2 regions of the Pseudomonas sp. NY15181 genome follow, and region 1 is predicted to be linked to the other one. Evidence: predicted binding sites of a transcription regulator. Region 1 holds the regulator's gene; the other holds the start of a gene.
What was found. Region 1 encodes LexA, which represses DNA repair genes until DNA is damaged. Its sites were predicted from a motif close to CTGTNTNNNNANACAG; they were not measured.

Region 1 (3,408 bases):
GTTCGCAGTCGGGCGTGCCGTGCAGGTAGATGTAACGGCGGAAAGTGTCGACCTCGCCCATCCGGTTATGCCCCGGCACGCAGCCGCTGAGCCAGAGGATGCGCGTGAGAATCCAGTCGCGGCCGGGAAATTCATCGTGCAGCGCCGGGCTCCAGACTTCGCCGGTCCAACGCCGGCCCTTGAGCACCGCGCCCCTGGGCAGCCCGTCGCCGATGCGCGCGCGAACCTGATGCAGGCCGCGCGGCGTGCAACCGGAGCCGCTGCGCTCGCCAGCGCCATTGGCCGCCGTGGACACCGGCAGGCGCACGCGCAGTTGCTCCGCGGCAAAGCCGTAGAGCATCTGATCGGACAGGGATATATGGAGGAGATCGAGGTCAGCCATGGCCGGCTACTTTAGCCGATCAGGCCTGCACCGCCCAGCGCGCCGCCGGGCGTCTTTCAGACTTTGGCCGGCGCGGCGCTCGACTTGCTGCGCGGCTTGAGCTGCGCACCGGCAAGCGAAGGATCGCTGACGCCGCTGTCGGCGCGCATCCCGGCGGCAAGGAACGGCACCATCAGGCGCATCACCTGCTCGATGGAGGTGTTCACGCCGAAGTCGTTCTCGGCCATGGCGCGCAGCGCCTTGATGCCGGACATGCTGAACACCGCGGTACCCAGCATGAAGTGCACGCGCCAGAACAGCTCCAGCGGCGGCAGACGCGGCGCGGCTTCGTGCACCAGCAGCATGTAGCGACGGAACACCTTGCCGTAGACTTCTTCGAGATACTTGCGCAGATGGCCCTGGCTCTGGCTGAAGGCGAGGCCCAGCAGACGCATGAAGATGGACAGGTCGTTGCCACTGCGCGGTTTCACCGCCATGGCCTGGACGACCAGCAGCTCGAGCAGCTCTTCCAGGGTGGCGCGCGGCGCGTCAGGCTTGGCCTGGCGACGGTCCAGTTCCTTTTCGAGACTGATGCAGAACGGTCCGAGGAAGCGCGAGAAGACCGCCTGGATCAGCGCCTTCTTCGAGCCGAAGTGATAGTTCACCGCCGCGAGATTCACCCCCGCCTTGCTGGTGATCAGACGCAAAGAGGTCTCAGCGAAGCCTTTCTCCGCGAACAGCTGTTCCGCAGCATCCAGGATGCGTTCGACGGTTTCCGACTGGGCCATGGCTACTCCGCCTGACAAACACTTGTTTGAAACATACGTTTCAGCCTCTCGCATTGTCAAGCAAAGCGCGACCAATTGTTAACAAAAACATGGTCAAAGCGACAAGGTGACTTCGATTACAGCAAGACGCTTGCCAGCCTGCACAGGTTACATCCCCAGGCACCGCACCGACAGCCGCACGAAATTAGGCATTGCCAGAGCGCCTTCACTGTATATAATTCCAGTCACTGTATAAAAAGCCAGAGTATGGACATGCTGAAGCTGACGCCGCGCCAAGCCGAGATCCTCGCCTTCATCAAACGCTGCCTGGAAGACAACGGCTATCCGCCCACCCGCGCGGAAATCGCCCAGGAACTCGGCTTCAAATCGCCCAACGCCGCCGAGGAACATCTCAAGGCCCTCGCCCGAAAAGGCGCCATCGAGATGACTCCGGGCGCTTCCCGTGGCATCCGCATCCCCGGCTTCGAACCCAAGGCCGCCACCAACGAGGACGAACTGCCGATCATCGGCCGCGTCGCCGCCGGTGCGCCGATCCTTGCCGAGCAGAACGTCGACGACACCTGCCGCATCAACCCCACCTTCTTCAACCCGCCGGCGGACTACCTGCTGCGCGTGCGCGGGCAGAGCATGAAGGACGTCGGCATTCTCGATGGCGACCTGCTCGCCGTGCACATCACCCGCGAAGCGCGCAATGGCCAGATAGTGGTCGCCCGCCTCGGCGAGGAAGTGACCGTGAAGCGCTTCAAGCGCGAAGGCAGCAAGGTCTGGCTGATCGCCGAGAACCCCGAGTTCGCCCCCATCGAGGTCGACCTCAAGGAACAGGAACTGATCATCGAAGGCTTGAGCGTCGGTGTAATCCGTCGCTGAACAGGAGACATCCATGCAGTACCCGCAGCCGCTGAACCTGCCGCAACTCCCGCTGTTCCAGGAAGCACTCTGGGCGAGCGGTACTGCTCCTTTGCTTCCGGAGCTGATGGAAGACGAACCTGCCGACGACGAAAGCGCCTTCAGCGAGATCGCCCTGCGCGGCCTCCCCGGCCAGTGCCTGACACTGCTGGCGCCGATGCTCCGCGAGCTGAGCGAGGAAAGCGACTCGCGCTGGCTGACGTTGATCGCCCCGCCCACCAGCCTGACCCCGGACTGGCTGCGCAAGGCCGGCCTGAACCGCGAACGCATCCTGCTGCTGCCGGCACGCGACCAGGCCGCCGCCCAAGCCTTGGCCTGCGAGGCGCTGCGCCTGGGCAACAGTCATACGGTAGTGAGCTGGTTGAATCTCAACGCCAAGGCGCGCGCGCAGCTATCCCGTGCCGCTGTTACCGGTCAGGCGCAGAGTCTGAATATTCGTCTGGGCTGAAGCAGAAGCTTCGCCGCGAGCGCGGCGAAGCGGCAAAACTCAGTGCAGGACGCGCGGACCTTCGTCGTCCATGCCCATGTCACCACCTTCGGCGAGACGACCGGCCATCTGCACACCGACATTGAACATCGCCTTGGCGATTTCGATGTGCTGGCCCTGCAGGAAGCCTTTGGCGTCAGCGGAGAACTCCAGGGTCACCAGCGACTCCTCATCGTCCGCGCGACGCAGCACGATACGCCCGTCAGGCAGTTCTACGATTTCCAGAAATGAGGTTGGCATAGCGAAGGTTCTCCACAGCAGAACCGGTAGTGTAACAGTCACATCCGCTACACCCTAGCGCAACCTTTCACCAACCGACCGGATGGTCGCAGCTCTGCGTATCAGAGCACCAATCAGAGCTCGGTCAGCGATGCACGGAAGCGCAGCACCAGCTCCTTCAGGGACTTGCGCCAGGCTTCGAGCTCTTCGTTGCTCAGCTCGGCCGGCACCTCTTCGTCGACATTCACCGCCTGGATCAGCGGCTGGGTCGGGTCAACCTTGGCCTTCTTCGGCTCGCTGGGCGGCTGGAACAATGCGGCGTAGGCAGCCAGCAGCCGCCCCAGCCAGGCTTCCGGCGATTGCGCCAGCTCGACCATTTCCGCCAGTTCAGGGCTCGGGGCGGCGGCCAGCACTTCGGCGTTCAGCAGCAGGTCGACACGCGGCGCACCGGCCTGGGGCAGGCGGTAGTATCCGGCGATCTCATGGGCCACGCCAAGCACCGCGCCGTAAAGGTGGAACAGCGCCGCTTCGCGCTCGGCCTGAATTCGCGCCTGGGCGTTCATCGCGCGCGCCGACTCAGCAGCACGCCAGGCTTCCAGGGCGAGACCGGCGAAGAACAGCTTCTGGTTGGTACGGGTATAGAGTTC
Region 2 (3,408 bases), on a different contig from region 1:
CTTCGTCGAAGACCAGGGTAGGGATGCGCGATGTCTGTGCGGTAATGACCTGGATCGCCAGGCTGATGCGCGACAATTCGCCGCCCGAAGCGACCTTGGCCAGGCCCTTCATCGGCTGGCCAGGGTTGGCGCTGACCAGGAATTCCAGCTGCTCCACGCCATTCACCTGAGGTTCGTCCGATGCGGACTCGCGCAGCTCGATGGCGAAGCGACCGCCGGGCATACCCAGGCGCTGCATTTCCACCTCCACCGCTTTGGCCAGCTGCGGCGCGGCGGTCTGGCGGATGCGGCTGAGTTCGTCGGCCTTCTCCTGATAATGCCGGGCGTAGGCGGCCAGCTCGTCGCCCAGACGCTCCACGGCTTCGTCGTCGGCATTCAGCGCTTCCAGCTCGTCCAGCAGGCGCAGCTGCAGGTCCTGCAGCTCATGGGGCTGTACGCGGTGCTTGCGCGCGAGGCTATAGATGGCGTCCATGCGCTCTTCCAGCTGTTGCAGGCGCATCGGGTCGGCGTCGAAGTTGTCGACGAAGCGGTTCAGTTCGCCAATCGCCTCTTCTACCTGGATCTGTGCACTGGACAGCAGATTCACCGCTTCACCCAGTGCGGCCGGCTGGCTCTGGAAGGCGGTCAGGCGGTTGAGGCTGGAGGTCAGCGCCGACAGCACGTTGCCAGCATCGCTTTCGCTGCACAGTTCGACCACCTGTCGGCACGCGGCGATCAGGCTTCCGGCGTTGCTCAGAGTCTTGTGTTCGGCTTCCAGCGTCTCCAGCTCGCTATCGCCCAGGCCAAGGTTTTCCAGTTCTTCCAGCTGATAGCTGAGCAACTGGTGGCGGGCGCGCTGCTCGTCACCATTGCGCGACAGGCGGTCCAGCTCGTGACGGGTCTGCTTCCAGCGTTGCGCGGCGAGGTGCACCTGGCGCGCCAGGTCCTGGCTGCCGGCGTATTCGTCCAGCAGGCGGCGGTGGGTGTCGGCCTTGAGCAGCGACTGGTGCTCGTGCTGGCTGTGGATATCGATCAGCAGTTCGCCCAGGTGCTTGAGATCACCCAGGGGGCAGGGCGTGCCATTGATATACGCGCGGGAGCGGCCTTCGGCGGTGATCACCCGGCGCAGGATGCACGGGCCGTCCTGTTCCAGGTCGCGTTCGGCCAGCCAGTCGCGGGCCTCGGCAATGGCGCTGACATCGAAGCTGGCGAGAATGTCGGTCTTGTCGGCGCCGGGGCGCACCACGCCGCTGTCGGCACGGTCGCCCAGGGCGAGGCCGAGGGCGTCGAGCATGATCGACTTGCCGGCGCCGGTTTCGCCGGTGATCACGGTCATGCCGGCGGCGAGCTCGAGATCGAGGTGCTCGACGATGGCGTAGTTGTGCACGGACAGGTGAACCAGCATGGGCGGCGGCTCCACAAATAGGTCTGGTTATTTATACAGTATTTTTCGCCGCTGGCAATTCTCCCTTGTCGCTTGCTGGCTCGCCCTTGAAGTCAAAGCCCTTGAAGTAAAAAAAAGGCACCCCATATACACGGCAGAGCCGCGGACCATTGGGTTCGCTTTGTTTTCAAAGGCTTATTTTCTTTTTTAGGAGAGTGGCATGTCTGACGAACAACAGACTCAGGATTCCCAGTTCAACGAGCAGCCGGAGACCGGTGCTGCCGAGGACCTGAACGCCCGCGTGCTGGAACTGGAAGAGCAGGTCGCCGCGGCCAAGGATCAGAGCCTGCGCGCCGTCGCCGAACTGCAGAACGTCCGCCGCCGTGCCGAGCAGGACGTGGAAAAAGCGCACAAGTTCGCTCTGGAGAAGTTCTCCGGCGACCTGCTGCCGATCGTCGATACCCTGGAGCGTGCGCTGGAGATGTCCAGCCCGAACGACGAGGCGATCAAGCCGATGCGCGAAGGCATCGAGCTGACCTTGAAGATGTTCCACGACACCTTGAAGCGCTACAGCCTGGAGCCGGTCGATCCGCACGGCGAGCCGTTCAATCCCGAGCATCACCAGGCCATGGCGATGGAGGAGAGCGTGCATCTGGAGCCGGGCAGCGTGGTCAAGGTGTTCCAGAAGGGGTACCTGCTCAACGGTCGCCTGCTGCGTCCGGCCATGGTCGTGGTCAGCAAGGCACCCGAACAAACCCCGCCTTCGATCGACGAGAAGGCTTGAAATTCATCACCCGGTCCCCATCTGGGTAATCAACCGAGCCAAAGACCCGCAACAGGGTCAGCGCGGAATCTAATTTCTGGAGAGTGAATATGGGCAAAATCATTGGTATCGACCTGGGGACCACCAACTCCTGTGTGTCCATCCTGGAGAACGGTAACGTCAAGGTCATCGAGAACGCCGAAGGCGCTCGTACCACCCCGTCGATCATCGGTTACGCCAACGATGGCGAGATCCTGGTAGGTCAGCCGGCCAAGCGCCAGGCCGTGACCAACCCGAAGAACACCCTGTACGCGGTCAAGCGCCTGATTGGCCGTCGTTTCGAAGAAGACGTCGTACAGAAAGACATCAAGATGGTGCCTTACAACATCGTCAAGGCTGACAACGGCGACGCATGGGTCGAGGCCAAGGGCCAGAAGATGGCTCCGCCGCAGGTCTCCGCCGAAGTCCTGAAGAAGATGAAGAAGACCGCCGAGGACTACCTGGGCGAGCCGGTCACCGAAGCGGTCATCACCGTTCCGGCCTACTTCAACGACAGCCAGCGTCAGGCCACCAAGGACGCCGGCCGCATCGCCGGTCTCGACGTCAAGCGCATCATCAACGAGCCGACCGCGGCTGCGCTGGCGTACGGCCTGGACAAGGCCAAGGGCGACCACACCATCATCGTCTACGACCTGGGCGGCGGTACCTTCGACGTTTCCGTAATCGAGATTGCCGAAGTCGATGGCGAGCACCAGTTCGAAGTGCTGGCTACCAACGGTGACACCTTCCTGGGTGGTGAAGACTTCGACCTGCGCCTGATCGACTACCTCGTCGAGGAATTCAAGAAAGAATCCGGCATGGACCTCAAGGGCGACCCGCTGGCCATGCAGCGCCTGAAGGAAGCTGCCGAGAAGGCCAAGATCGAGCTGTCCTCGACCCAGCAGACCGACGTCAATCTGCCGTACGTCACCGCTGACGCCAGCGGCCCGAAACACCTGAACGTCAAGGTTTCCCGCGCCAAGCTGGAATCCCTGGTTGAAGACCTGATCACCCGCACCATCGAGCCGTGCCGCGTTGCGCTGAAAGACGCCGGCCTGGACGTCTCGAAGATCGACGAAGTGATCCTGGTCGGCGGCCAGACCCGCATGCCGCTGGTGCAGAAGACCGTTGCCGAGTTCTTCGGCAAGGAAGCTCGCAAGGACGTCAACCCGGACGAAGCCGTAGCCATGGGTGCCGCCATCCAGGGCGCCGTGCTGGCCGGCGACGTGAAGGACGTGCTGCT

Region 2: recN (DNA repair protein RecN) is a predicted target of LexA. The motif match lies at 1,408-1,423, and genes of this name have one in related genera.

Annotation. Positions count from the first base shown of each region.
Region 1 covers NZ_JBLUPT010000001.1:904,123-907,530, reverse strand. The annotation lists gene ACNFBT_RS04170 (L,D-transpeptidase family protein) at 1-382, opposite strand, end outside; gene ACNFBT_RS04165 (TetR/AcrR family transcriptional regulator) at 439-1,149, opposite strand; gene lexA (transcriptional repressor LexA) at 1,402-2,016, shown strand; gene sulA (SOS-induced cell division inhibitor SulA) at 2,030-2,503, shown strand; gene ACNFBT_RS04150 (hypothetical protein) at 2,543-2,782, opposite strand; gene ACNFBT_RS04145 (DUF6586 family protein) at 2,896-3,408, opposite strand, start outside.
Region 2 covers NZ_JBLUPT010000004.1:73,004-76,411, reverse strand. The annotation lists gene recN (DNA repair protein RecN) at 1-1,384, opposite strand, end outside; gene grpE (nucleotide exchange factor GrpE) at 1,584-2,147, shown strand; gene dnaK (molecular chaperone DnaK) at 2,237-3,408, shown strand, end outside.